Regions from separate parts of the Streptosporangium nanhuense genome, predicted to be linked through region 2. Evidence: riboswitches for the same ligand, from Rfam matches in the RefSeq annotation. Region 2 holds a riboswitch; the other holds the start of a gene.
The links. A riboswitch is a leader RNA that binds a small molecule or an ion and turns the genes downstream of it on or off. The one in region 2 is predicted to bind glycine.
Positions count from the first base shown of each region.

Region 1: another riboswitch for glycine. It lies ahead of gcvT (glycine cleavage system aminomethyltransferase GcvT); the one in region 2 lies ahead of gcvP (aminomethyl-transferring glycine dehydrogenase).

Region 1 covers NZ_JCADBG010000012.1:134,623-148,750, forward strand. The annotation lists gene AC5L38_RS23310 (FadR/GntR family transcriptional regulator) at 1-218, opposite strand, end outside; gene AC5L38_RS23315 (glutamine synthetase family protein) at 306-1,649, shown strand; gene AC5L38_RS23320 (aldehyde dehydrogenase family protein) at 1,652-2,998, shown strand; gene AC5L38_RS23325 (3-oxoacyl-ACP reductase) at 3,004-3,768, shown strand; gene AC5L38_RS23330 (LacI family DNA-binding transcriptional regulator) at 3,829-4,848, opposite strand; gene AC5L38_RS23335 (gamma-glutamyl-gamma-aminobutyrate hydrolase family protein) at 5,328-6,023, shown strand; glycine riboswitch at 6,156-6,254, shown strand; glycine riboswitch at 6,257-6,341, shown strand; gene gcvT (glycine cleavage system aminomethyltransferase GcvT) at 6,382-7,473, shown strand; gene gcvH (glycine cleavage system protein GcvH) at 7,470-7,862, shown strand; gene AC5L38_RS23350 (L-serine ammonia-lyase) at 7,935-9,311, shown strand; gene AC5L38_RS23355 (hypothetical protein) at 9,700-11,742, shown strand; gene AC5L38_RS23360 (DUF6286 domain-containing protein) at 11,967-12,629, opposite strand; gene AC5L38_RS23365 (amino acid deaminase/aldolase) at 12,779-13,972, shown strand.
Region 2 covers NZ_JCADBG010000022.1:23,320-37,447, reverse strand. The annotation lists gene AC5L38_RS33665 (hypothetical protein) at 55-375, shown strand; gene AC5L38_RS33660 (hypothetical protein) at 488-1,270, opposite strand; gene gcvP (aminomethyl-transferring glycine dehydrogenase) at 1,384-4,239, opposite strand; glycine riboswitch at 4,422-4,514, opposite strand; gene AC5L38_RS33650 (MerR family transcriptional regulator) at 4,530-5,150, opposite strand; gene AC5L38_RS33645 (bifunctional nuclease family protein) at 5,295-5,765, opposite strand; gene ftsR (transcriptional regulator FtsR) at 5,845-6,495, opposite strand; gene AC5L38_RS33635 (double zinc ribbon and FHA domain-containing protein) at 6,522-7,034, opposite strand; gene AC5L38_RS33630 (sugar phosphate nucleotidyltransferase) at 7,320-9,821, opposite strand; gene clsA (cardiolipin synthase ClsA) at 9,825-10,421, opposite strand; gene AC5L38_RS33620 (class I SAM-dependent methyltransferase) at 10,655-11,263, shown strand; gene AC5L38_RS33615 (acyl-CoA dehydrogenase family protein) at 11,438-12,619, shown strand; gene AC5L38_RS33610 (SRPBCC family protein) at 12,700-13,116, shown strand; gene AC5L38_RS33605 (alpha/beta hydrolase) at 13,244-14,128, opposite strand, start outside.

The DNA.
Region 1 (14,128 bases), on a different contig from region 2:
CGCACCTCCAGGTAGCCCGCGTCCTGCAGCTCGCGGATGGCCTCGCGCAGGGTGACCCTGCTGATGCCGAGCTGGGCGGCGAGCTCCCGCTCGGGCGGCAGTTTCTCGGCCACCAGCCCCAGTTTGATGACCTGGAGCAGGCGCTCCACGGTCTCCTCGAACGCGTTGCCCGCCCGCACCGGCCGCAGCACGGCGGTCAATCGCGACACCTCATCCAATTATCCCCTCCGGCCCTTGACAAGGCTCCCCCCGCTACACGTCAATGGTCTGACACTAGCCCAATAGGACCCCGACGAGGAGGGCATGTGGACGTCACCGAGCTCCACGACGAGGTGCGGGCGGGCCGGATAGACACCGTGCTGCTGGCGGTCGTCGACATGCAGGGCCGCCTCCAGGGGAAGCGCCTGTCGGGACGCTACTTCTTGGAGGAGGTGCTGCGACACGCCTCCGAGGGCTGCAACTACCTGCTCGCGGTCGACGTCGACATGAACACGGTCGACGGGTACGCCATGTCGTCGTGGGAGCGCGGATACGGCGACTTCGTCATGAAGCCCGACCTGTCCACCCTGCGCCGCGTGCCGTGGCAGGAGGGGACGGCCCTGGTGATGGCCGACCTGGTCTGGGAGGACGGCTCCGACGTGACCGCCTCACCCCGCCAGATCCTGCGCCGGCAGCTCGCCCGGCTGGACGAGCGCGGCTGGGGCGCCTTCGTCGGGACCGAGCTGGAGTTCGTCGTCTTCGACGACACCTACGAGGACGCCTGGCGCCGCGGCTACCGCGACCTGACCCCTTCCAACCTCTACAACGTCGACTACTCCCTCCTCGGCACCGCCAGGGTCGAGCCGTTGCTGCGCAGGATCAGGCTCGGCATGGAGGGCGCGGGCATGTACGTCGAGTCGGCCAAGGGCGAGTGCAACCTCGGCCAGCACGAGATCGCCTTCCGCTTCGGCGAGGCCCTGTCCAGCTGCGACAACCACTCGATCTACAAGAACGGCGCCAAGGAGATCGCCTCCCAGGAGGGCATGGCGATCACCTTCATGGCCAAGCCGAACCAGCGCGAGGGCAACTCCTGCCACATCCACATCTCGCTCAGGGACACCGGTGGCGATCCGGTGATGGCCGGTTCCGGGCCGCACGGCCTGTCGGCGACGGGAGAGCACTTCATCGCCGGGCAGATCGCGCTGATGCGCGAGCTGACCCTGCTGTACGCGCCGAACATCAACTCCTACAAGCGGTACGTACAGGGCAGCTTCGCCCCCACCGCGGTCAAGTGGGGCGTGGACAACAGGACGTGCGCGCTGCGCCTGGTCGGCCACGGCCCCTCGCTGCGGATCGAGAACCGGGTGCCCGGCGGCGACGTCAACCCCTACCTCGCGGTCTCGGCGCTGATCGCGGCCGGGCTGCACGGCATCGAGAACGAGCTGCCGCTTGAGGACGCTTTCACGGGGAACGCCTACTCGTCGGGCGCGGAGACCGTGCCGACCACGCTGCGGGACGCGCTGGCGCTCTGGGAGGGCTCCGCGTTCGCGACGGCCGCCTTCGGTGAGGACGTCGTGGCGCACTACGCGAACAACGCCCGGGTCGAGCTCGCCGCCTTCGACGCGGCGGTGACCGACTGGGAGCTTTTCCGGGGATTCGAACGGATGTGAATGTGAAGATCATCAACCCGGCGACGGAAGAGGTCGTCGCCGATGTCGAGATGGCGGACGCCGCCGAGACCGACCGGGCCGTGGAGCGTGCCAGGCGGGCCTTCGCGACGTGGCGGGACGTCGGCCCGGGAGACCGGGCCCGGCTGCTGCGCCGTTTCGCCTCGCTGGTGCGCGAGCACGCCGAGGAGCTGGCCCTGCTGGAGGTCGCCAACTCCGGGCACACGATCGGCAACGCCCGCTGGGAGGCGGGCAACGTCGCCGACGTGCTCGACTTCTACGCGGGGGCGCCCGAGCGCAACCACGGCCTGCAGATCCCGGTGCCCGGCGGGCTGGACGTCACCTTCAGGGAGCCGCTGGGCGTCGTCGGCGTGATCGTGCCGTGGAACTTCCCGATGGTCATCATGACCTGGGGCATGGCCCCGGCGCTGGCCGCGGGCAACACCGTGATCGTCAAGCCGGCCGAGTGGACGCCGCTCACCGCCCTGCGGGTGGCCGAGCTCGCCTTGGCCGCCGGCCTGCCCGAGGGGGTCTTCCAGGTCCTGCCGGGTGCCGGAGAGGTGGCGGGCGCCCGGCTGGTCGGGCACCCCGGCGTGGCGAAGATCGTGTTCACCGGTTCGACCGAGGTCGGCAAGGAGATCGCCGCCACCTGCGCCGGGCAGGTCAAGCGTCTCACCCTGGAGCTGGGCGGCAAGAGCGCCAACGTGGTCTTCGCCGACGCCGACCTGGGCAGGGCCGCGGCGACCGCGCCGTACGCGGTGTTCGACAACGCGGGCCAGGACTGCTGCGCGCGCTCCCGGATCCTGGTCGAGCGCTCGGTCCACGAGGAGTTCCTGGCGCGGTTCGGGGAGGCGGTGCTGGGCGTCAGGGTCGGCGACCCCCGCGACGAGGCCACCGAGATGGGCCCGCTGATCAGCGCCGAGCACCGCGAGCGGGTCGCCTCCTTCGTCACCGAGCCGCCCCACCTCCAGGGCGAGTGCCCGCCGGGTCCGGGGTTCTGGTTCCCGCCGACGGTCCTGACGCCCGGCTCGGCGGACGACCGGGCGTTCACCGAGGAGATCTTCGGACCGGTGGTGTCGGTGGTGCCGTTCGACGACGAGGCGGACGCCGTGCGCATCGCCAACGACACCCCGTACGGCCTGAGCGGGTCGATCTGGACCCGCGACGTCGGCCGGGCGCTGCGGGTGGCCAGGGCGGTCGAGGCGGGCAACCTCAGCGTCAACTCGCATTCGAGCGTCCGCTACTGGACCCCGTTCGGCGGTTTCAAGCAGTCGGGCCTGGGCCGCGAGCTGGGGCCCGACGCCCTGTCAGCGTTCACCGAGATCAAGAACGTCTTCATTTCCGAGGAGTAGTAGCGATGCTGCGTTTGCAGGACCGGGTCGCCGTCATCACCGGCGCCGGAAGCGGGATCGGCCTGGCCACCGCGCGCCGGTTCGCCGAGGAGGGCGCCCGCGTCGTGTGCGTGGACCTGGACGAGACGACCGGTCCGGCGGCCGCCGACGAGGTCGGCGGGCTGTTCGTGCGGGCCGACGTGACCAGCGAGGACGACGTCGCCCGCGCGTTCCGGGCCGCGTTCGACACCTACGGCAGCGTGGACATCGCGTTCAACAACGCGGGCATCTCGCCGCCGGACGACGACTCGATCCTGGAGACCGGCATCGACGCCTGGCGCCGGGTCCAGGAGGTCAACCTCACCTCGGTCTACCTGTGCTGCAAGCACGCCATCCCGTACATGCGGCGGCAGGGCAAGGGGTCGATCATCAACACCGCGTCGTTCGTGGCCGTGATGGGCTCGGCGACCAGCCAGATCTCCTACACCGCCTCCAAGGGCGGGGTGCTGGCCATGTCGCGCGAGCTGGGCGTGCAGTTCGCCCGCGAGGGCATCCGGGTGAACGCGCTGTGCCCGGGGCCGGTGAACACGCCGCTGCTGCAGGAGCTGTTCGCCAAGGACCCCGAGCGGGCGCAGCGCCGCCTGGTGCACATCCCGGTGGGCCGCTTCGCCGAGGCGTCCGAGATCGCCGCCGCGGTGGCGTTCCTCGCCTCCGACGACGCCAGCTTCATCACCGGCTCGGAGTTCCTGGTGGACGGCGGCATCTCCGGCGCCTACGTCACGCCGTTCTGAACGCGGGTGACGGGCGTCCGGGCACGGGCGCGGCGCACGTCGCACCGCTCCGGGCGTCCGTCACCGGTGGCCCGGCGCGCCCGTGCTGCCTCGCGGGGTGAGCCTGGCCGTCTCGGTCTGGACGCCGGTGACGTGCTCGCCGGCGATCAGCGCCAGCAGGCTCCGCGCGGCCTGCGCCCCGTAGTGGGGGATGTCCCGGCCCAGGGCGGTCAGTGCCGGTCGCACCACCTGGGAGAGGGGCGAGTCGTCCCAGGCCACGAGGGACAGGTCCGCGGGCACCTCCAGCCGCATCTCCTGCGCGACCGAGAGCCCGGCGACGGCCATGATGTCGTTGTCGTAGACGATCGCCGTCGGCCGGTTCGCGGCGCTGACCAGCCGCCGCGTGGCCCGCGCGCCCTCCTCGCCGGTGTAGTCCGTGTGCACGATGGAGTGACCGTCCAGGCCGAGCTCGTCGCACGCGGCGGTGAAGGCCCGGTCGCGCAGGACGGTGTGCACCAGCGCGGGCAGCCCGGCGACCCTGGCGATCCTGCGGTGGCCGAGCGCGGCGAGATACTCCACCGTCTCCCGCATGGCCGCGCCGTCGTCGGACCAGACGGGGGCGAGCGAACCGGTCTCCGACGGATGGCCGATCACCACGGCCGGCAGGTCCAGACCCTCGATCTCGGGGATGCGCGTGTCGTCGAAGTGCAGGTCGACCAGGATGACGCCGTCGACGCGGCCCTCACCCCACCACCTGCGGTAGACCTCCGCCTCCTGCCGGTGGTCGGCCACCACCTGAAGGAGCAGGGCGTAGGAGCGGGCCGACAGCTCGCTCTCGATGCCGCTGATCAGCTCCATGAAGAACGGCTCCATCCCCAGCACCCGCGCCGGGCGGCACACGGTCAGGCCGACGGCGCGGGCCCGCGCCCCGTTGAGCGCGCGCGCGGCGCTGTTGGGCTGCCAGCCGATCTCCCTGGCGATGGCCTTGATGGTGTTCCTTCTCGCCTCGGACACGCCGGGGCGGTCGTTCAGCGCGTAGGAGACCGCGACCTTGGACACCCCCGCGCGACGAGCGATGTCGGCGATCGTCGGTCGCTTCACGAGACCCCCACCTGAACCGGTTATCCGACGTGTTTCCGCTGCGTACTTTACTACGCACCGTCCCGATCCCCTGACGACCTTCCCCCTCGGCGCCGACCCGACGGCGTGAGCCGTGGGTGACGACCGCGCGCCGAAGAAGGGCCACATGGTCGACGTGCCGTTGACATCGTTGTCATAGCGGCCGTGTCTTCACCACGCTTAGCCGGTTAAGTCGATTCCGCCTCGACCTCCACAGCAGGAGGCCGCCGTGGACAGGCGCATGTCGGGCGCCGCCCTGATCCTGCTCAAGGGGGCCTGGACGCCCTGGGCCCCTTGAGGAGCACACCATGAGAGGGCGTCCTCGGACGGGTGCGAGGCAACGGTGTCCGCCCGTCCCCCGGCGGCGTGTCGGCTCACCGCGGCCGGTAACGTGCGGGAGAAGCACCGGGACGGGCACACCGCGCCAGGACATCGGTGGAAGCACGGCGAAACAGGAGATCATGTCCCGTCCCGTCATCGGCATCACCTGCTACGTCGAGCCCGCGCGCTTCACCGTCTGGGAGACGACCACCGCCCTCCTGCCCTACGACTACGTCGAGCACGTGGCCCGCGCGGGCGGGCAGCCGGTGATCCTGCCCCCGGCGGGTGACCCCGCGCCCCTGGTGGAGCGCCTGGACGGGCTGATCCTGGCCGGTGGTGGGGACGTCGGCCCGGAACGGTACGGCCAGGAGGCGCACGAGCGGACCGGCTACGTCCGGCCGTTCCGCGACGACGCGGAGCTGGGGCTGGTCCGGGCGGCGCTGGAGCGGGGCCTGCCCTTCCTGGGCGTCTGCCGGGGCATGCAGGTCCTGAACGTCGCGCTGGGCGGCACCCTCCACCAGCACCTGCCCGACGTGGTCGGCCACCCGGGACACGCCCCGGCCCCCGGCCGCTACGGCAGGATGCCGGTGTGGCTCGCCCCCGGCAGCCGGATCTCGAAGATCTTCGAGGCCGAGACCGTGGACGTGGCCCACTACCACCACCAGGCCCTCGACCGGCTCGCCGGGGGCCTGACCGTGACCGCCCACGCCGAGGACGGCGCGATCGAGGCCGTGGAGGTGGACGACCACCCCTTCGCCGTCGCCGTCCAGTGGCATCCCGAGACCGACGACGAGTCGGCCCTGTTCGAGGCGCTGGTCCGGCACGCCGCCCCCTGACTCCGCCCCCGCCGCCCCGGGGCACCCCGGGCCTCGTGGGCGGAGGACCCGCAGGCCGGGCACGACCTCCCCGATGAAGCGGGGGATTTCGCTCGGCCGGTGCGGGCGGTTAGGCTGGCCGGTGACACCGATGAATCCCGTGCGGGAGAGCGTCCTGACACCCAGGCCAGGACCCCTGAAGGAGCAAGCCCTCCCCGCGAACCTCTCAAGGCAAAGGACCGTGCGGGTAGGTGCCTCTGGAAAGCAGGTCCCACGACCTCGCCGAAGGTGAAAGTCCGGTAAAACCCGGATGAAACTCTCAGGCACCCACGACAGAGGGGGAGGATGCTCTCATCTGTCCCTTGTCTGAGGTGCGCACATGTCCCGACCTACGCCGCTGCGCGGCGTGCACGAGTCCCTCGGCGCGACGCTGACTGACTTCGCGGGCTGGCTGATGCCGCTCCGCTACGGCAGCGAGTCCGCCGAGCACAACGCGGTCCGCCAGGCGGCCGGCCTGTTCGACCTCTCCCACATGGGCGAGATCTTCGTGACCGGGCCGCAGGCGGCCGAGGCCCTCGACTACGCGCTGGTCGGGCACCTCTCCGCGCTGGAGCCCGGCCGCGCCCGCTACACGATGATCGTCGACGCCGAGGGCGGCGTGCTGGACGACCTGATCGTCTACCGCCTCGCCCCCGCCGAGTTCATGGTCGTCGCCAACGCCTCCAACTACCCGCGGGTGGCCGCCGAGCTGACCGGCCGCGCCAAGGGCTTCGACGCCGCGGTGGACGACCGCTCCGAGCAGTACGCGCTGGTCGCGATCCAGGGCCCGCGCTCCGCGGAGATCCTGGGCTCGCTCACCGACGCCGACCTCGACGGGCTCAAGTACTACGCCGGCCTGCCCGCCGTCGTCGCGGGCCGCGAGGCCCTCGTCGCCCGTACCGGATACACCGGCGAGGACGGCTTCGAGCTGTTCGTCGCGGCCGGGGACGCGGAGCCGGTCTGGGCCGCCCTCACCGAGGCGGGCGCGCCGCACGGCCTGATCCCCGCGGGCCTGTCCGCCCGCGACACCCTCCGGCTGGAGGCCGGGATGCCGCTGTACGGCAACGAGCTGTCGGCCGCCCTGACCCCGTTCGACGCCGGGCTGGGCCGTGTGGTGAGGTTTGACAAGCCGGGCGACTTCGTCGGCCGGGCCGCCCTCGAATCACGCGAGGACGTCCCGCCGTCCCGCCGCCTGGTCGGTCTGATCGCGACCGGCCGCAGGGTGCCCCGGCACGGGTATCCGGTGGTGGTCGCCGGTGACGGCACGGTCGTCGGCGAGGTCACCAGCGGAGCGCCCTCCCAGTCCCTGGGTAAGCCCATCGCCATGGCCTACGTGGACAACGGCCTGTCGTCAGGACTGGCCGTGGACATCAGGGGCAGCCACGAGCCGGTCGAGGTCGTCGCACTGCCTTTCTACAGGAGGAAAAAATGAGCAGCATTCCCGAGGACCTGCACTACACCAAGGAACACGAGTGGATCTCCGGCATCGATGACGGCCTGACCCTCACCGTCGGCATCACCGCCTACGCCGCCGAGGCGCTGGGCGACGTGGTCTTCGTGCAGATCCTCCCCGAGGTCGGTTCGACGATCACCGCCGGTGACGCGGTCGGCGAGGTCGAGTCGACCAAGTCGGTGAGCGACATCTTCGCGCCGGTCTCCGGTGAGATCGTCGAGGTCAACCAGGCCGTCGTGGACGACCCCTCGCTGGTCAACGGTGACTCCTACGGCGACGGCTGGCTGTTCCGCGTACGCCTTGAGGGCTCCGCCGACGACCTGCTGTCGCCGGAGGAGTACGCCGCGCTCACCTCGGGTGAGTCCTAAGCCTCTCCCCCCTCGCGTCACGGCCGCGCGCGTCCCCGGGCGCGCGTGGCCGTCCACGCTGGAAGGATTCAGATGACGATCAGCGTCTTCGATCTCTTCAAGATCGGAATCGGCCCGTCCAGCTCGCACACCGGCGGCCCGATGGCCGCCGCCCACAAGTTCGCCCGCGGCCTCCACCAGGACGGGCTGCTGGAGAAGACCGCCCGGGTGAGCGCCGTCCTGTACGGCTCGCTGGGCCTGACCGGCAAGGGCCACGGCAGCGACAAGGCCGTGCTGCTCGGCCTGTCGGGCGAGAAGCCCGAGCTGGTCGACGTCGACACGGTCGACGAGCGGCTCGCCGCCATGCGCGAGTCCGGCACCCTGTCCCTGTACGGCTCCCGCGAGATCCCCTTCGTCATCGGCGAGGACCTCGTCTTCGAACGCAAGATCTCGCTGCCCGGCCACCCCAACGGCATGCGCTTCACCGCGCTGTCCGAGTCCGGCGAGACGATCCGCGAGAAGGTCTACTACTCGGTGGGCGGCGGCTTCGTCGTCGACGAGAACGCCACGGGCGCCGACCGGATCAAGGCCGACGACACCGTCCTGCCCCACCCCTTCACCACGGCCGCGGAGCTGCTCGCCCAGTGCGAGGAGACCGGGCTGTCGATCTCCGGGCTGATGCTGGAGAACGAGCGGGCGTTCGGCCGCACCGAGGCCGAGATCCGCGAACAGCTGCTCGTGCTGTGGCGGGTCATGAGCGAGTGCGTGCGGCGCGGCATCGGCAAGGAGGGCGTGCTGCCCGGCGGCCTGAAGGTCCGCCGCCGCGCCCACCAGCTCCACCGGCAGCTGCGGAGCGAGTCGCCGGAGAAGGACTCGCTGCAGACGATGGACTGGGTCTCGCTGTTCGCCCTCGCGGTCAACGAGGAGAACGCCGCCGGAGGCCGCATCGTCACCGCGCCCACCAACGGCGCCGCGGGCATCATCCCGGCCGTGCTCACCTACTACGACCGCTTCACCAAGGACTCCGACGACGAGGGCGTGATCCGCTTCCTGCTGACCGCGGGGGCGATCGGCGTGCTGTTCAAGGAGAACGCCTCCATCTCCGGCGCCGAGGTCGGCTGCCAGGGCGAGGTCGGCTCGGCCTGCTCGATGGCCGCCGCCGGGCTCACCGAGGTGATGGGCGGCACCCCCGAGCAGGTCGAGAACGCCGCCGAGATCGGCATCGAGCACAACCTGGGGCTGACCTGCGACCCGATCGGCGGCCTGGTGCAGATCCCGTGCATCGAGCGCAACGCGGTCGCCTCGATCAAGGCCATCGCCGCCGCCAGGATCGCGATGCGCGGCGACGGCCGCCACTTCGTCTCGCTGGACAAGGCCATCAAGACGATGCGCGACACCGGCCGCGACATGCTCGACAAGTACAAGGAGACCAGCCGTGGAGGGCTCGCGGTGAACGTCATCGAGTGCTGAGCGAACCCTCGGCGACCGTGCCGGGGCCCGGGGGCCGGGCGGGGATTCCCGGCCGCCGGGAGTCCCGGGGTCTCTGGAGCGGCGAGCCGCAGGAGCCCCCGGCACGAGACGCCTGGACCTCTGGAGCGGCGAGCCGCAGGAGCTCCCGGCGCGCGGTGCCACAGACCTCGCGGGAGTCCACGCGCGAAAGGACCCCTGAGCGGGGCGGCGCGGGAGCGGAGCCGGAGGTTCCTGGGAACATACAACTCGATCCCTATCAAATTTCGCATCACGTGCAAGACCCTCTGATCCCACGCCTATGCTGGGTGGCCATGTGCGCGGGACTCGGGAGGTCGCGGTGGTAACGGGAACGCACCCGGCAAGCCGTTCCCGTCGCTCCCAGCGCCCCGTGAGACCCTCCCGCCCCCTGCGGGCGCTCCGCTTCGTCAGGTCGCACTGGCTCTTCATGACCGCCCTGCTGGCGGGCGGCGGCCTGCGGGTTCTCGCCATGCTCGGCTACCGGCCCGCCCTGTGGTTCTGGGCCGACTCCTTCGTCTACCTGAACGCGGGGCTCGCCCCCCGCCCCCTGGAGTCCCGTCCCGCGGGCTACGCGCTGTTCCTGTGGGTCCTCAAGCCGCTGGCCAGCATCCCCGCGGTGGTCGCGGTGCAGCACCTGCTCGGGCTGGTCGTGGCCGTCTGCGTCTACCTGCTGCTGCGCAGGCTGGGCGGGTTGCCGGGGTGGGGCGCGACGCTCGCCACGCTGCCGGTGCTGCTGGACGCCTACCAGCTCCAGCTCGAACACCTCGTCATGGCGGACCTGCTCTTCCAGTTCCTGGCGGTGCTGGCGGTCACGCTGCTGCTGTGGCGGCGACGCCCCGCGGCGTGGGTCGCGGCGCTGGCGGGAGCGCTGCTGGCCGCGGCGACCGTCACCCGCACGATCGGGCTGCCGCTGATCGCCGTGGCGCTGGTCTGCATGGTGATCCGCCGGGCCGGGTGGCGGGCGGTCGTCGCCGCGACGCTGGCCGCCGCCATCGGCCTGGGCTCGTACGCGGCCTGGTTCAGGGCCGAGCACGGCAACTTCGGGCTGACCAGGGGGAACGCCTTCCTCTGGGCGCGGACGATGACCTTCGCCGACTGCGACAGGATCCACCCGGCCGGACCCGAGGCGGCCCTGTGCCCCGTCGAGCCGCTCGGACAGCGGGCGGCGCCGCCTGTCTACATCTGGGACGGCAAGTCGCCGCTGAACAAGGTCAAGGGCAGCTGGGCGGAGCGCGACGCGCTCGCGGGCTCCTTCGCCACCCAGGCGATCATGGCCCAGCCGTTCGACTTCCTGCGGGCGGGCCTGGCGGACGCGGCCCACATCTTCGACTGGAACCGGCGCGTCTACCCGGCTCCCGGGCCGCAGAGCGCCTACGTCTTCCCCGACACCGTGCGCCCCTTCTCCTCGGGGGCCGCCTCGCAGGGCAAGACCGCCGAGCAGCTGACCGTGGCCTACCAGGGCTCGTCGGGGGCGCCGGTGATGGCCGAGCCGTACGCGGGCTGGCTGCGCGGCTACCAGGAGTACGTCTTCGTGCGGGGCCCCTACCTCGGGGTGATCCTGCTGGTCGGCCTGGTCGGCGTGCTGATGCGGCTGCGGCGGCTCGGCGGCGTGGCGCTGCTGCCCTGGGCCGCGGGGACGATGCTGCTGATCCTGCCGCCCTTCATCGCGGCCTTCGACCACCGCTACGTCATCCCCGCCCTCCCGCTGGCCTGCCTGGCCGCCGGACTGGCCTTCGGGGTCAGGAACGAGGAGAACGCCCCCGCGGCGGCGGCGGCCGGGGAACCGGACGAGGACCCGCCGGACGAGGGCCCCGGCGACGAGTTCCCGCCGTACGACACGACGGTCGAGCGGCCGGTGTACGCGAGCCCCGTCGGGGAGGCGGCGGGGTACGGGTCGTACGACGCGCAGGCGTACCGGAGCACCGCGTACGGGAACAGTACTTATGCGGACACGGCCGACCGGCCGGTGTACGGCGCGACGGGCGAGCGGTCCGTGTACGGCGCGACGGGTGAACGGCCCGCGTACGGCGGAACGGGTGAACGACCGGCGCAGGGCGCGACGGCCGAACGGCCGGTGCCCGGGGGGACGGGTGAGCGGCCCGTGTCCGGCGGAACGGGTGAGCGGCCCGTGTTCGGAAGGTCAGCGACGGCGGACGTGCAGGCGAACCAGCACGCCGAGTTCTACCTCCCCGAGCGCCCGTCGGACCTTCCCCACCGCGTCCCTGTTCAGCCGGGCGACGAGTTTGCCGACATCCGTCCCGGGCGCGCACCCCACCCCGATGCGCAGCCGCTCGTGCCGTACATGCCTGACGCGAACACGGGTGAGCCCTTCGACTTCTTTAAGAGCAACCCCGAGCATGGCGGTCCCCGTCCCGGTCCGCCCGCCCCACCGTCCCCATCCCAGGGCGTGTAGCAGCCACCGCACCGCCAGGAGTGCCAGCACCACCAGCAGCAGCGCCAGCAGCCAGCCCAGCCACGGATGCTCGGCCAGCCAGCCGGGGAACCCCCGGCGCACGAGCCTGGCTCCGGGCGACTGGCCGGGGATGTCACCGCGTCCCCGCAGGAAGGCGTAGAGCCCCGCGCACACCAGTACCGCCCCGGTGACGGCCAGACCGATCCGGTTGCCCAGGTAGGGTCTCATCGGGCCTTCTTCCTGCGCAGCCGTACGACGACGTCGCCCGCGCACATCGCGCCCAGTCCCGCCAGCCGGTCGCCCACCGCCGCGCCCACCCGGCGCAGCACGGGCCCGGTCCGCTCGGCGTCGGTGAACACGGTGACCTCGACGATCCGCGACGTGAGCCGGACCCGGGCCCCGTTCACCTCCTCCACCACCTCGGCGGCCTCCCGCAGCGTGCGGCGAAGCCCGGACCTGGTGATGCCGATCACCATGTGCGGGTCCCCCGACTCCAGCGGCACCAGCCGGGTCCGTCCCGGCAGCGCGGCGAGCGCGAGCATCACCAGGCCCACCGCCACGGCGAGCGTCGACGCGGCGAACGTGGCCGGATCCGACCAGTGCCACGCGCCGACGCCGTTGACGAGCCGTCGGTAGGGGATCCGCGCGACCGGCGACTGCGTGAGCAGGCCCACCGTCACCGAGGCCGAGACCACCAGCACGGCGGACACCACGAGGGCCGCGGGAAGACCGGCGGGGGTCCTGCCCGGCCGCAGCAGCCGCACCGACCTGCGCCGGACGTCCTGGAACTGCTCGGCCGCCGCCTTGCCTCCCGAGCCTCCGGTTGTCGCCCCCGAGCCGCCGGTGCCTCCCGAGCCCGCCAGGATGTCCTGGAGAGTAGTCGTCATCCGATCATGTGTACGCGTCCGGGCAGGACCGGGCCGGGGATCAACCACCCACTTACGCGATCTTGGAACCCTCCTGGTGGGAGCATTGACCACCCGCCCGGCAATATGAATACCTCTCATATTCGTTGGAGCGGGGTTATTCTGCGGATATGGACGACCGCCAGCGCTACGACCGGGCCACAGCGCACCTGGATCCCCCCTTCGCCGTCCTCGACCTGCCCGCCCTGCGCGCCAACGCCGAGGGAATGGCCCGCCGGGCCGGGGGCAAGCCGATCAGGGTCGCCAGCAAGTCCGTCAGGTCCCGGGCCGTGCTCGAACGCATCCTCGCCGTGGACGGCTTCACCGGCATCATGGCCTTCACCCTCCCCGAGGCCCTCTGGCTCGTCTCCACCGGGATGCGGGACGTGCTGGTCGCGTACCCCACCGTCGACCGCGCCGCGCTCGCCGGGCTGGCCGCCGACCCGGTCGCGGCACGGGAGATCACCATCATGGTGGACCACACCGAGCACCTGGACCTCGTCGAGGCCGCCGTCTCCGCGGTCCGCGACCGCCACGAGATCCGGCTCTGCCTGGACGTCGACGCGGGCTACCTCGCCTTCGGCGGCCGGTTCAGGGCGGGCGTCCGCCGCTCCCCCGTCCGCGAGATCGACCAGGCCGCCGACCTGGCCACCGCGATCGCGAAACGGCCCGGGTTCCGGCTCGTGGGCCTGATGGCGTACGAGGCGCAGATCGCCGGGGTCGGCGACGACGCTCCGGGCAACCCCGCCCTCACCCGGGCCGTACGCCTGATGCAGGCCCGGTCCCGGCGCGAGCTGATCACGCGCAGGGGCCGGATCGTCCAGGCCGTCCGCCAGATCGCCGACCTGGAGTTCGTCAACGGCGGCGGCACCGGCAGCATCGAGAAGACCACCCAGGAGAGGGCCGTCACCGAGATCGCCGCCGGATCCGGCTTCTTCCACCCTCGCCTGTTCGACTTCTACCGGGGGTTCACCGGCCGTCCGGCCGCCCTGTTCGCCCTGCCCGTCGTACGCCGCCCCGCCCCCGGCGTCGTCACCGTTCTCGGTGGCGGCTACCCCGCCTCCGGCGCCCCCGGCGACAACCGCCTGCCCCAGCCCTACCTGCCGTGCGGGCTGCGCTACGACGCCGACGAGGGAGCCGGGGAGGTCCAGACCCCCCTGATCGGGCAGGCCGCCGAGGACCTGCGCGCCGGCGACCGGGTCTGGTTCCGGCACGCCAAGGCGGGTGAGCTCTGCGAGCGCTTCGCGAGCCTGCACCTGATCGACGGGGACGAGGTCGTGGACGAGGTTCCCACCTACCGGGGCGAGGGCCGCACCTTCCTCTGAACCCTCTGAACGCACCTTCCTCTGACCGGTCCGTTCTCCGGCCCGCCCGTTCTCCGGCCGGCACGCGAAACGGGCACCCGCCGTTCCACCGGCGAGTGCCCGTTCCCGTCGTTCCACAGCCCCTTACCCGGGCACGGGGGCTCGGGGTGCTCCCGT
Region 2 (14,128 bases):
GCGGCCGGAAGGAAGAATCGAGGTGTGCAGGACTATCAAGATATCCGCCAGGACATGCGTGCCACCGTCGAGGCCCGGCGCGACCTCGGCCCGGAGTACGAGACCGCCCTCATCGAGTCGTTCGTGTCGCGCCTGGACGCGACCATCGCCCACCGGGTGCATGCCGAGATGCAGGCCGCCGGGGCGCCGAAGGCCAAGCCGCGCAAGAACTCGAACAGCTCGATCCCGATCGCCCTCGGTTCGATGGGCATCGGGATCCCGCTGACCGCCATCGCCGCGGAGTCCTCCGGCACCGCCGGGCTGCTGCTGGCCTGGGGCGGGATCGTGGCGATCAACTTCGCCCACGCCCTGAGCCGCTGGCGCGAGCGCGGCTGACGCCCCCGGAGCCCCGCCCCCACCCGGGGCGGCCGGGAATCGGCGAGGTCCTCCGCGGGCCCGGCACCCACCGCGCCCTCGCGCGGGAGACGGCGCGCCGCGCGCCCCGGGTTCAGAGATCCCGGTCGAGGCGGAGGCGGACCTCGCCGGCGAGGTCCTCGTCGGCGCTGTCAAGGCCGTAGCGCCACACCCGCTCGGCGTCCTCGTCGCGTCCCCTGAGCGGGAGCGTGCGGGCCAGGAGCTCGATGGCCAGCGCGCCGGTCTCGACGTCGCCGCCCTCCTCGATCGCGCCGGAGAACTCCGCGCACGCCAGCTCCAGATGGGCGATGCCGAGCATCACCCGCAGTCTCGCCACCTCGACCGCGTCGGGCACCGCGAGCGCCTCCAGGAGCACCTGGGCGGCCTCGCCCGGCTCGCCCTCCTCCAGGAGTGCCTCCGCGAGCCGCTGGGCGGCACGAGGAGCGATCTCCGGGTCGGCGGTGGCCAGTGCGTCGCGCAGCGACCGCTCGGCCTCCTCCTCGCTCGTGGCGAGCCTGGCGAGGGCCATGTGCGCCGGCGGCACGTAGGCGGGGTGGCCGACGCCCAGCGCGGCCTGCCAGGCGGCGCGGGCCTGGTCGGCCAGCCCCTCCCGCTCGAAGCTCCCCGCGAGCAGGCAGGCGGCCTGGGCGGCGAACTCCGGATGCCCGGTGGCCAGCGCGGTGCGCGCGGCGGCGCGCGAGCCCGCGACGTCCCCGCTCTCCTCCAGCACCACCGCGAGACCCACCGCGGCCTGGGCCCGGTCGGGCTCGTCGGGATCGGCGGCCAGCTCGGCGAAGATCGCGGCGGCGCCGTCGAGATCCCCCGACTCGGCCAGTCTTCGCGCGGTGTCCAAGGGACGGGTGTCCACCTCAGGCATGCATGATCCTTCCGGATACGGAGACGCCCCGAGCCTAACGACTCGGGGCGCCCTCCGTCCCGTCGCATTCCCCGCGAATATCGAGGTTCGCGCGCTTTCCGCCCCCGTGAGGATCAGTCCTCGTACGCCTCCAGCGGGGGGCAGGAGCAGACCAGGTTGCGGTCGCCGTAGGCCTGGTCGATGCGGCGGACCGGCGACCAGTACTTGCCCTCGCGCACCGACGGCAGCGGGTAGGCCGCCTCGGTGCGGCCGTAGGGGTGGCTCCACTCGTCGGCGACGAGGCTGTCGGCCGTGTGCGGGGCGTTGCGCAGCGGGTTGTCGGTCTTGTCGTACGCCCCGGAGGCGACCTTCGCGATCTCCTCGCGGATCGCGATCATCGCCTCGCAGAACCGGTCGAGCTCGGCCAGGTCCTCGCTCTCGGTCGGCTCGATCATCAGCGTGCCGGCCACCGGGAAGGACATGGTCGGGGCGTGGAAGCCGTAGTCGATGAGGCGCTTGGCCACGTCGTCGACCGTCACGCCGGTCTCCTTGGTGATCTGGCGCAGGTCCACGATGCACTCGTGGGCGACGAGGCCGCCGCGGCCGGTGTAGAGGACCGGGTAGTGCGGGCTGAGCCTGCGGGCCAGGTAGTTGGCCGACAGGATGGCCTGCTCGGTGGCCGCCTTCAGGCCGTCGGCGCCCATCATCCGGATGTAGGCCCAGGAGATGGACAGGATGCCCGCGGAGCCGTACGGCGCGGCCGAGACCGGGCCCACCGCGGTCCCCTCACGCAGCGGGTGGCCGGGCAGGTAGTCGGCCAGGTGGGCGCGGACCGCGACCGGGCCGACGCCGGGGCCGCCGCCGCCGTGCGGGATGCAGAAGGTCTTGTGCAGGTTCAGGTGGGAGACGTCCGCCCCGAACTCGCCGGGCCTGGCCAGGCCGACCAGCGCGTTGAGGTTGGCGCCGTCGACGTAGACCTGGCCGCCGGCCTCGTGCACCAGCTCGCAGATCCGGACGATGGTCTCCTCGTACACGCCGTGCGTGGACGGGTAGGTCACCATGATCGCGGCAAGCTGCTCGCGGTGCTTGCCGATCTTCGCGACGAGGTCGTCGACGTCCACGTTGCCCTGGTCGTCACAGGCGACCACGGCCACCCGCATGCCCGCCATGACGGCGCTCGCGGCGTTGGTGCCGTGCGCGGACGAGGGGATCAGGCAGACGTCGCGGCCCGACTCGCCGCGCGCGGTGTGGTAGGCGCGGATCGCCAGGAGCCCGGCGAACTCGCCCTGGGAGCCGGCGTTCGGCTGGAGCGAGACGGCGTCGTAGCCGGTCACCTCGGCCAGCCAGTTCTCCAGCTGCCCGATCAGCTCGACGTAGCCCGCGGCCTGGTCCTCGGGCGCGTAGGGGTGCAGCCCGGCGAACTCCGGCCAGGTGATCGGCTCCATCTCGGTGGTCGCGTTGAGCTTCATGGTGCAGGAGCCCAGCGGGATCATCGACCGGTCGAGCGCGATGTCCTTGTCCTGGAGCCTGCGCAGGTAGCGCAGCATGGCCGTCTCGGAGCGGTGGCTGTGGAAGACCGGGTGGGTCAGGTAGTCGCTGACCCGGGCCAGCGCGGCGGGCAGCGCGTCGTGCGCGGCGGCGTCGAGGTCGGCCAGCACGGCGCCGCTGATCTCGAAGGCGGCCAGGACCTGCTCCAGGTGGAGGAGCTCGGTCCTCTCGTCGCAGGTGACGCCCACGTGGTCGGCGTCGACCAGGCGCAGGTTCACCCCGTTGTCGCGGGCCGCGGCGACGACCGCCTCGGCCCGGCCGGGCACCCTGGCGAGCACGGTGTCGAAGAAGGTGTCGTGCACCACCTCGACACCGCCCTGGCGCAGGCCCTCGGCGAGCACGACGGCGTGCCGGTGGGTGCGCCGGCCGATCCTGCGCAGGCCCTCGGGGCCGTGGTAGACGGCGTACATGCCGGCGATCACGGCGAGCAGCACCTGCGCGGTGCAGATGTTGCTGGTGGCCTTCTCGCGGCGGATGTGCTGCTCGCGGGTCTGCAGCGCGAGCCGGTAGGCGGGGCGCTGGTCGGCGTCCTGGGAGACGCCCACCAGGCGGCCCGGCAGCTGGCGCTGGAGGCCGTCGCGGACCGCCATGTAGGCGGCGTGCGGGCCGCCGAAGCCGAGGGGCACGCCGAAGCGCTGCGAGGAGCCGACCGCGATGTCGGCGCCGAGCTCGCCGGGCGCGGCCAGGACGGTGAGGGCCAGCAGGTCGGCGGCGGCGACCACCTGGGCGCCGCGCGCGTGGGCGGCGTCGGCGACGGCGCGGAAGTCGCGGATCCTGCCGCTGGCGCCGGGGTACTGCACGAGCACCCCGAAGCACTCGGGCAGCTCGGCGGTGAAGTCGCTCTCGACCAGCTCGATGCCGAGCGGCTCGGCGCGGGTGCGCAGCACAGCCTTGGTCTGCGGCAGCGCGTCGGCGTCCACCACGAACACCTTCGAGGGGCTGCGGCCCGCGCGGCGGGCCAGGGTCATCGCCTCGGCGGCGGCGGTGGCCTCGTCCAGCAGGGAGGCCCCGGCGACGTCGAGGGCGGTCAGGTCGGAGACGACGGTCTGGAAGTTGATCAGGGCTTCCAGACGGCCCTGGGAGATCTCCGGCTGGTAGGGCGTGTACGCGGTGTACCAGCCCGGGTTCTCCAGGAGGTTGCGACGGATGACGCCCGGGGTGATCGTGTCGTGGTACCCCAGGCCGATCATCGAGGTGAGCACGGTGTTGCGGCCGGCGAGGACGCGCAGCTCGGCGAGGGTCTCGGACTCCCCTGCCGCCGGGGGCAGGCTCAGCCGCCCGGAGGAGCGGATCGCCTCGGGTACGGCCACCGCGACCAGGTCGGCGACGGAGGCGAACCCGACCGCCTCCAGCATGCGGGCCTGGCCGGCGTCGTCCGGTCCTATGTGGCGGGTCGCGAAGGCGGGGGAGCCGAGTTCGCTGAGCGATGACAGGTCGGTCATTGGTGAAGCCTCCCGGGACGGGGTGGAGACCGGCGCTGGGCGCGGGCGTATGCCTGGTCTCCCCCTCTGTCATCACGACCGTCGTCGCGGGTCGTGACCTGAGAGCTTCACCTGCCCCTCATGGGGCGGCTTGCACCGTCGGTGAGTCGCGCCTGGCGAGCGCGCCTGCTTTCCAGAGTTGCCTCGTCCGTGCGGTACCGGGTGCCTGAGAGATTCCGGGGAGGTTGCTCCTTCGGCGCCCCGATCGCGGTCGGGGTCTCTCCCGCACAGGGTCAGTGGCAAGTCCGAGTTTACCCGGTTCGTCGTGCTCTGCGACGGCGGGCCAGCTCATCGGCCTGATGATCTCCTAAAGGGCCCTCGCTCGACTCCGCACGTTCGCCCGGCAGATCCGCGAGGGAGCCCTCCACCTCCTGCCACACCCGTCCCAGAGCTATCCCGAAGACTCCCTGACCGCCCTGGAGGAGGTCGATGACCTCGTCGGGCGAGGTGCACTCGTAGACGCTCACCCCGTCGCTCATCAGGGTGATCCCGGCCAGGTCGTTGACGCCCCTGTCGCGCAGGTGCTGCACGGCGATGCGGATCTGCTGGAGGGAGACGCCGGTGTCGAGGAGCCGCTTGACGACCTTGAGGACCAGGATGTCGCGAAAGCCGTAGAGCCGCTGGGAGCCGGAGCCGTGGGCGGCCCGGACGGTGGGCTCGACCAGGCCGGTGCGCGCCCAGTAGTCGAGCTGCCGGTAGGTGATGCCGGCCGCGGAACAGGCCGTGGGACCGCGGTAGCCGATGTCGGCGGGCACCTTCACCGGTTGCCCGTCGAACAGCAGACCCTCTTCACCCGCGCGCTGACGTGCCGACTGGCGCCGTTCCGGGTCATCCTGATCGGCGTTTCTACCCTCGCCGCTGCTGACCGCCACGCGGACCTCCGGCTTTCTCTCATCCCACGGCCTGATCTGGGGGTTTACGCACGACCGCGGGTTTCACTTGCACCGTAGGACTGGGGCCAAGTCCAGTCAACGACCCCACTCGGCGCGTCGTGAAGCGTAAATGCACCGAAATTCCTACCCCGCGCGGCCGAAGTCCTCGGGCGTGATCGTGTCAAGGAACTCCCTGAACTTCTCCACCTCGTCCTCCTGGTCGTCGGGGATGATCACCCCGGCCTCCCGGACCACGTCCTCACTCGCGAAGATACGTGCGCCGGTGCGAAGTGCCAAGGCGATCGAGTCCGAGGGACGCGCGCTCACCTCGACCCCGTTGGAGAACACGAGATCCGCGAAGAAGATGCCGTCGCGCAGGGCGACGATGTTGACCGTGCTCAGCCGGACTCCCAGCCCTTCGAGCACGTCGCGGAACAGGTCATGGGTGAGCGGCCGGGGTGGTGGTTCCTCGGCCTGGGCCATGGCTATCGCCGTGGCCTCCGTCATGCCGATCCAGATAGGTAGGTAACGCTCCCCATGCGTCTCTTTCAGCAAGACGATCGGCTGGTTGGAGGGCATCTCAACTCGAACGCCCACGACCTCCATCTGCAACACGGGCTGCTCCGTCTTCGCTGGATTCCGACCGGTTTGTTCAACGTAACACTCGTGGGGGTACGAGTGCCTGGTCAGGTTCTCACCGGCCCAGGGCCCCACGAACGCCGGAACGCAGCAGAGAGGCGTGCAATTCCAGCAACAGGCCGGAGATCTCCCTCGCCGTCTCGTCGGCCTGGTCGATGGCGCCGGGCCCGCGGCGGCGCAGGAGCGGGGCGACGGCCTGCTCGACCAGCCCGGCCTCGCGCTCCGCGGCGGCCTTGACGGCCCTCAGGTGGCGGGCCCGCAGGCCGAAGGCGGCCAGGGCCCCGACGCTGCGGGCCACCGCCAGCGCCTCGGCGTCGTAGTAGCGGGCCACGGCGGCCAGCAGGCCGTAGTCCTCCAGCTCGGCGAGGGTCTCCTCGTCGAGCTCGGCGGCGGCGAGCAGCTCCTCGCGGGTGAGCCTGACCTCGGGGGGAGCGTCGTCGGGGACGGCGCGCGGCCGGGCGGCCGGACGCTCCTCGCGGTCGGCCGCCTCCAGATGGTCCTTGATCACGCGTAGCGGCAGGTAGCGGTCACGCTGCTCGCTGAGGATGTAACGGAGCCGCTCGACGTCGGCGTAGGTGAACTTGCGGTAGCCGGAGGGACTGCGCTCCGGCTCGATCAACCCCTCGCCCTCCAGGAAACGAATCTTGGAGATGCTGACGTCGGGGAACTCGCCCTGCAGGAGAGCGAGCACCTCCCCGATGCTCATGTGCGCACGAGCGGCCTGCGAGCTCATCATCCTCCAGCGGCGCCGCGGGTGAGGAAGACGAGGCGGAACTTGCCGATCTGCACCTCGTCCCCGCCGTACAGCGGGACCTCCTCGATGCGCTCGCGGTTCACGTACGTGCCGTTCAGGCTGCCGACGTCGCGGACGGTGAACACCCCGCCGCCGCGCCGGTAGAACTCCACGTGGCGGCGCGAGACCGTGATGTCGTCGAGGAAGATGTCGCTCTCGGGGTGACGGCCCACGGTGGTGAGGTCGCTGTCGAGCAGGAACCGGCTGCCGGCGTTGGGGCCGCGCATCGCGACCAGCAGCGCTGTGCCCGGGGGCAACTGCTCGACGGCCTGCCGTTCGGCGAGAAGCGTCTCACCTGTCTCCGCCTCGTAGGCCTCGATCCCGGAGAGGGAGATCGTCGATGTGCTGTCTCCGGGGGTCTCGGCTTTGGTAAGCGGCGACCCGCATCGTGAACAGAAACGGGCATCCTCAGGATTGGCATGACCGCACTGCGTGCAGTAGACGCTCGGCATCGATCGGCTCGGCCTCCTACCGCGAAGACGCGGCAACGGTGCTCAGTGATGCGCGCCTCGCTTCTTCGCTTCTCAAGTGTTTTCTCGGACTGCGAATGCCGCAACCTACAGTGATGAGGGGCGAAGGTCAAGGTTGACGCTGAACCGCGGGTACGGTCGGTGACAAAGTTACAGTGGGGCACTGTCCCCGGTCCATGGCGCCGCGCTGTGTTTGTGGCAACCGCTCGGCCCGGAGCCCCCGCCCGGGCCCCGTTCCCGCGCCTTCGCGCACCCGGCCGGGGCCCGTCAGCCGCCCGCCGCCTCCTCGACCACCCGCGCCCAGTGCTCGATCAGGGTCTGCGCGGAGTCGACGTCGAACCCCTCGGCCCACAGGTGGGTGACCGCCTCCGTCGGGTCGGGCAGCACCAGGGTCCAGCTGCCGTCCTCGGCGACGACCCGTACCCCGTCGGTGGTGTCGATGCGGTAGTGCTCGGCGGCCTCGATGACCGAGCGCATCACCGCGCCCTTGGCCGCCCAGGGGGTCGGCACGGTCCGGCGCAGCAGCTTGGCCTCGGGGATCCTGGCGTCGATCTGGCTGAGCGAGAGCCGGGTCCTGGCGACCAGGCCCAGCAGGCGCAGGAACACCGCCAGGCCGTCCACCGTGGGCCCGAACTCGGGCACGATGAAGCCGCCGCGCCCGTCGGCCGCGAAGATCATCTCCGGCCCCCTGGCGGCGGCGGTGAGCGCGTCGATCGCGGTGGAGGTCCACTCGGCCTGGACGCCGTGGAACCTGCAGACCTGCTCGGCCACCCGGGTGGTGGTGACCGGCAGCGCCACCCTGCCACCGCGCCGCTCGGCGGCGACCAGGTCGAGCACCACCAGCAGGGCGCGCTCCTCGCTGATCAGCTGGCCCATCTCGTCCACCAGCGCGACCCGCTCCCCCACCGGGTCGAAGCGCACCCCGAAGGCCGCCCTGGAGGAGCTGACGAGCTCCGACAGGCGCTGCAGGTCACGGCGGCGCTCGGCGAGGGTCTCGGTGGGCGAGGCGTCGTCCAGCCGGTTGTTGACGGTCAGCACGTCCACCCCGACCCGGCCCAGCAGGCTGGGCAGCACCAGCGAGGAGGTGCCTCCGGCGCAGTCGACCACGACCTTCATGTCGGCGTCGCGCACCCCGCTGATGTCGATCAGGCGCAGCAGCTCGTGCGTGTAGTCCTCGACCGCGCGGGCGGGAAAGCTCAGCTCGGCGATCTCCCCGGGGAAGGCACGGCGGAACTCCTGCCGGGAGAAGACCCGGTCCAGCTTGCGCTGGGCCGCCGGGGACAGGTCCGCGCCGTGCTCGTCCATGAAGATGATGTCGACGCTCTGCGGGTCGCCGGGGGTGGTGCGCAGCGCGATGCCGCCGACGGCGTTCTCCCTGGCGGTGTGGAAGCGGGCCACCGGCAGCGGGGACGCCTCCAGGTCGAGCACCTTGATCGCGCTGGCGTTCAGGGCGCTGATCACGGCCCGCTTCAGCGCCCGCGCCGCGCGGGAGGAGTCGCGGGAGGTGATGACCGAGGCGCCCTTCTTCAGGGTGGTGGCGTAGGCGCTGGCGAGCCGTACGCACAGCTCGGGGGTGATCTCGACGTTGACCAGTCCCGAGACCCCGCGGGGGCCGAACAGGTTGCGCTGGGCGCGCGGCTCCCAGATGACGCTGTTGTTGATCACCGCCCCGGCCTCGATGGTCTTGAACGGATAGATCTTGACACCGGAGGAGATGTAGGCCTCGGCCTCGATGATGCACTCGTCGCCGACGACGGCGCCCTCCTCGACCCTGGCGCCGGTCATCAGGTCGGTGTTCTTGCCGATCACGCAGCCGCGCAGGTGGGCGCTGGGCCCGACGTAGACGTTGTCGTGGACGACCGCGCGGTGCAGGAAGGCCCCCTCCCTGACCACCGCGTTGCTGCCCAGCACGGTGTACTCGCGCAGCTCGGCCCCCGCCTCGATCTTGGCGTAGTCGCCGACGTAGAGGGGGCCCTTGAGGACGGCGTCGGCGTCGACCGAGGCCCCCTCGGCGACCCAGACGCCCGGCGAGACCTCGAAGGCGTCGATGTCGACCTTGACCCGGCCGGACAGGACGTCGGCCTGGGCCTTGAGGTAGCTCTCGTGGGTGCCGACGTCCTCCCAGTAACCGTCGGCCACGTAGCCGTACAGCGGGGCGCCGCGTTCCAGCAGCTTGGGGAACACGTCGCCCGACCAGTCGACGGACTCCCCCGCCGCGATCTCGTCGAGGACCTCGGGCTCCATCACGTAGATGCCGGTGTTGGCGGTGTCGGAGAAGACCTGGCCCCAGGTGGGCTTCTCTAGGAAGCGCTCCACCCTGCCCTGGTCGTCGACGATGACGATGCCGAACTCCAGCGGGTTGGGGACGCGCTTGAGCCCGATCGTGACCATCGCGCCGTTCTCGCGGTGGAAGCGGATCATGTCGGTCAGGTCGATGTCGGTCAGCGCGTCGCCGGAGATGACCAGGAAGCGCTCGTCACGGAGCCGGTCGGCGGCGTTCTTGACGCTGCCCGCGGTGCCGAGCGGCGTGTCCTCGGTGGCGTAGTACAGGCTCATGCCGAGCTCGTCGCCGTCGCCGAAGTAGTTGCGGACCAGCGCGGCCAGGAACTGCACGGTGACCACCGTCTCGGTGAAGCCGTGCCGCTTGAGCAGGCGAAGCACATGCTCCATGATCGGCCGATTGATCACGGGCAGGAGAGGTTTGGGCTGGTTCGCGGTCATCGGCCGGAGCCGTGTCCCTTCCCCGCCCGCCATGACGACGGCCTTCACAGATCACCTCTTAAGGCGTTTGGCCTCGCTTGTCAGCTGACGCACCTGTACCCAATACAGCACTCCGGACCACCAGTACAGGCCTGTGCCCCAGATCGCCAGGGACCAGCCGACGATCCCGGCGGCCTCGGCGTACCAGGAGGGATGGTGGGCCAGAAAGAGCAGGGGGAAGGCGTAGAGCAGGTTGGCCGTGGCGGCCTTGCCCAGGAAGTGCACGGGCAGCGCGGGACCGTACCCGAGGCGGCGCAGGATGAGCGGGATGCCCAGCAGCATCACGTCGCGCAGCGGGATGGCCAGCGCCAGCCACCAGGGGATGATCTCGCGCATGGCGAGGCCGAACAGGGTGGCCAGGATGTAGAGCCGGTCGGCCAGCGGGTCGAGCAGGCGCCCGAGCCTGCTGGTCTGGTTCCAGGCACGGGCGATCTTGCCGTCGAGCCAGTCGGAGAACCCGGCCAGCATCAGCAGGGCGACGGCCCAGCCGTCGGCCTTCGGGCCCAGCACCAGCCACAGGAAGACCGGCACCCCCAGAAGCCTGGCCAGGCTCAACGCGTTGGGGACCGTCCAGATTCGGTCCTCGGCCCCCGATGCTTCCGGATTCACCGGCTGATCTCCCTCCCCGTACCTGATGGTGACACTACTGCGTCGGATGCGGACGGGTGGATGTGGGCGCGCGTCCCCGCGCGTGAGAGGCACCCGGCTCGCGGGGCCGCAGGCGGGGCGGCGCACCGGCTTCCGGTCATCCTCGGGGAGGGGGGAATCCCTCCTCCCCGAGGCCGTCAAGATCGGCCGGACGGCGTACTGCCCGCCCTCCCGCACCCTCTACCCTTCAAACCATGACCAATGACACCACGCTCTTCCTGGGGCAGTGGATCCGCTCGCCGGGCACCGTCGGAGCGGTGGCGCCGAGTTCGCGGCGGCTCGCCGAGGCGGTGGCCTCGCCGGTCCCGCACCGGGGCGATCCCGTGATCGTCGAGCTCGGCCCCGGTACGGGCGCGTTCACGGCGGAGATCCAGCGCCGGCTGGGCGGCCGGGGGCACCACCTGGCCGTCGAGATCAACCCGAAGCTGGCCGAGTTCCTCGCCGCCGGGAACCCGGGAGTGGACGTCGTGGTCGACGACGCGGCACGGCTGCCCGAGCTGCTCCGGGAGCGCGGCCTGCCCCAGGCCGACGCGATCGTGAGCGGGCTGCCCTGGGCGGCGTTCTCCGAGGAGACGCAGGCCCGCCTGCTGGGCGCGGTCACCGCGATCATGGGCCCGCACACGGCCTTCACGACCTTCGCCTACAGCTTCGCCAAGCGCCTTCCCCCGGCGCGGCGCTTCAGGAGGCGCCTGATCGACACCTTCGAGGAGGTCGTCACGGGCCGGACGGTGTGGGGCAACGTGCCGCCCGCCTTCGTCTACCACGCGCGCAGGCCGCGGCTGGAGACCCCCCAGGAGGCCTGACACCGCCGGTCCAGCGCCCGGGAGGCCTGATCTCGCCGGTCCGGCGCCCGGAAAGCCTGCCTCCCTCGGTCCGGCGCCCGGGAGGCCTGATCTCGCGGTCCGGCGCGCGGGGGCCACGAAGATACCGAACTACGTTCTACGATTGCGCCCGCAGCTAGAATGGAGTTGATCATCGTGGACTTCACCCTCCCCGAGAGCGCCCTCGCCGTGCAACGCGGCATCGGCGACATCTGCGCCCGCTACGACCTGGACTACTGGCAGCGGTGCGAGAGCGAGAAACGCTGGCCCGAGGAGGTCTGGCGGGACCTGGCCAAGGGCGGCTGGCTCGGCCTGGCCGTGCCAGAGGAGTACGGCGGCGGCGGCCAGGGCCTGCTGGAGCTGGCCGTGGCCACCGAGACCCTGTCGGCCTCGGGGTCGGCCGGCGGTTCGGCGTTCACCTACGTGCTCACCCCCGGGTTCGGCGCGATGACCCTGTCCAGGCACGGCAGCGAGTGGCAGCGCGACGAGCTGCTGCCCAAGCTGGCCACCGGCGAGCTGGAGACCTGCTTCGCGCTGACCGAGCCCGACGCCGGGTCCAACGCCCTGGGCATCTCCACCTTCGCCCGCCGCGACGGCGCGGAGTTCGTCGTCAAGGGCCAGAAGATCTGGATCACCGGCGTGCAGCGCGCCACCTGGATGCTCCTGGTCACCCGGACCATCCCGGCCGCCGAGGCCAAGCCTCGCTCCAACGGGCTCACCGTCCTCCTGGTGAACGTCCCCGAGGCGGTCGCCGCCGGGCAGCTGTCCTTCCAGCCGATCCCGAAGCTCGGCGCCAACACCACCCCGTCCAACATGGTCTTCATCGACGACCTGCGGGTCCCGGAGAGGAACGTGGTCGGCGAGGTCGACCAGGGCTCGCTGGTGCTGTGGGACATCCTCAACCCCGAGCGCGTCCTGCTCGCCGCCTCCGCGCTCGGCGGCGCCGAGGTGGCGCTGCGGGTGGCCGTGCAGTACGCCAAGGAGCGCGAGGTCTTCGGCCGCCCGATCGGCGCCAACCAGGCCATCGCCTTCCCGCTCGCCCAGGTCAAGGCGAAGATCGAGCTGGCGAGGCTGATGATCTACAAGGCCGCCTGGCTGTTCGACAGGCAGCTGCCCTGCGCCACCGAGGCCAACATCGCCAAGCTGTCCGCCTCGCAGGCCGCGTGGGAGGCCGCGGACCACGCCTTCCAGACGCACGGCGGCATGGCCTACTCGCTGGAGTACCCGGTGGCCCACCTGCTGACCGGCGCCCGCATCGGCAAGGTCGCCCCGGTCACCGAGGAACTCCTGCTCAACTACCTGGCCACCCAGGTGCTCGGGCTGCCGAGGAGTTTCTGACCCGATTACCCCGCGACCCCGATTACCCCGTGGCGCGCGCGGGCACGATCGTCGGCGACGAGCCAGGACGAGGAGTGGTCATGTCCGCGTACGCCAGCACGGTGATCGACGCCTCCGCCGACGAGGTGTGGGAGTACCTGCGGGATTTCGGCAACGTGGCCGAGTGGCTGCCGGGGATCACCGGCTGCGAGGTCGAGGACGGCGGGGACTCCCGGCCGGGCGCGGTGCGCAGGCTGGAGAGCCCCGCCGGGGTCTTCAGGGAGCGGCTGCTCACCCTCGACGACGCCTCGCGCTCGGCGACGTACGCGATCCTGGAGAGCCCGCTGCCGGTCCGCGACTACCGGGCTCTTTATCGTGTCGCCCCCGTCACCGACAGCGGGAGGGCGTTCGTCGAGTGGTCGGCCACTTTCGAGACCGACGACGCGGCGAAGGTGACGGACTTCGTCGTCCGCCAGGTCTTCGAGCCCGGCCTGGCCGCCCTGCACGGACGTTTCTGACCGGGCGCCGTCCCCCTTGGGGCGGCCGTGCCGCACAGGTCCGGCCGGACGTCGCGGCATGGATCCCGCCTCGCGGAAAGGGGTCCCCCACCGGGGAAGGGCGACCCGCCCCCGGGAGGGGAGCCGCTCACCGCGGGAGGTCCGCCTGGCGGAAGGCCTTCGCGAGGCGGGCCGCGGCGTACTCGCGGGCCTCGGTCGCCTGGTCGAAGAAGCCCGGCAGGCCGAAGAAGCCGTGGATGGCGCCCTCGTACCTCCTGACCTCGACCGGCACTCCGGCCGCGGCGAGCTGGGCGGCGTACTCCTCGCCCTCGTCGCAGAGGGGGTCGCACTCGGCGACGATCACCGTGGCCGGGGCCAGGCCGGACTTGTCGGCCAGCCTGGCCGGAGCCAGCCGGGGGTCGGCCGGGTCGCCGCCGTACTGCGTGACGAACCAGGCCATCTCATCCGCGCCGAGCCCGAAGCCGGTGGCGTAGGCGCGGTAGCTTCCGGTGTCCATGGCCACGTCGGCCACCGGGTAGACGAGCAGCTGATGGGCCAGTACGAGCCCGGCGTCCCTGGCCTGCCAGGCGACCACGGCCGCGAGGTTGCCCCCGGCGCTGTCACCGCAGACCGCGACGCGCTCCGGGTCGGCCCCGTAGGCGCCGGGGCGGGCGAAGACGTCCTGGACGACGCTCCACGCGTCGTCGGCCGCCGCGGGGAAGGGGTCGTGGGGCGCGAGCCGGTAGTCGACCGAGACCACGACCGCCCCGTTGCGCGCCGCGAGGTCCCGGCCGAGGGCGTCGTTGCGCTCGACGCTCCCGAAGACCCAGCCTCCGCCGTGGAAGTAGACGATCACCGGGAGGGGGCGGTCGCCCTCCTCGGGCCGGTAGACGCGAACCGGCACGCCCGCGGCGACGTCGTCCCTGACCACCGGGAGGGGGAGGATCGGACCGCGCTGCTCGGCGAAGGCGTCCAGGGTCCGCAGCTCGGCGACCATCTCGGGGGTGAGCGTGGAGAGCGGGGCACCGAGGTC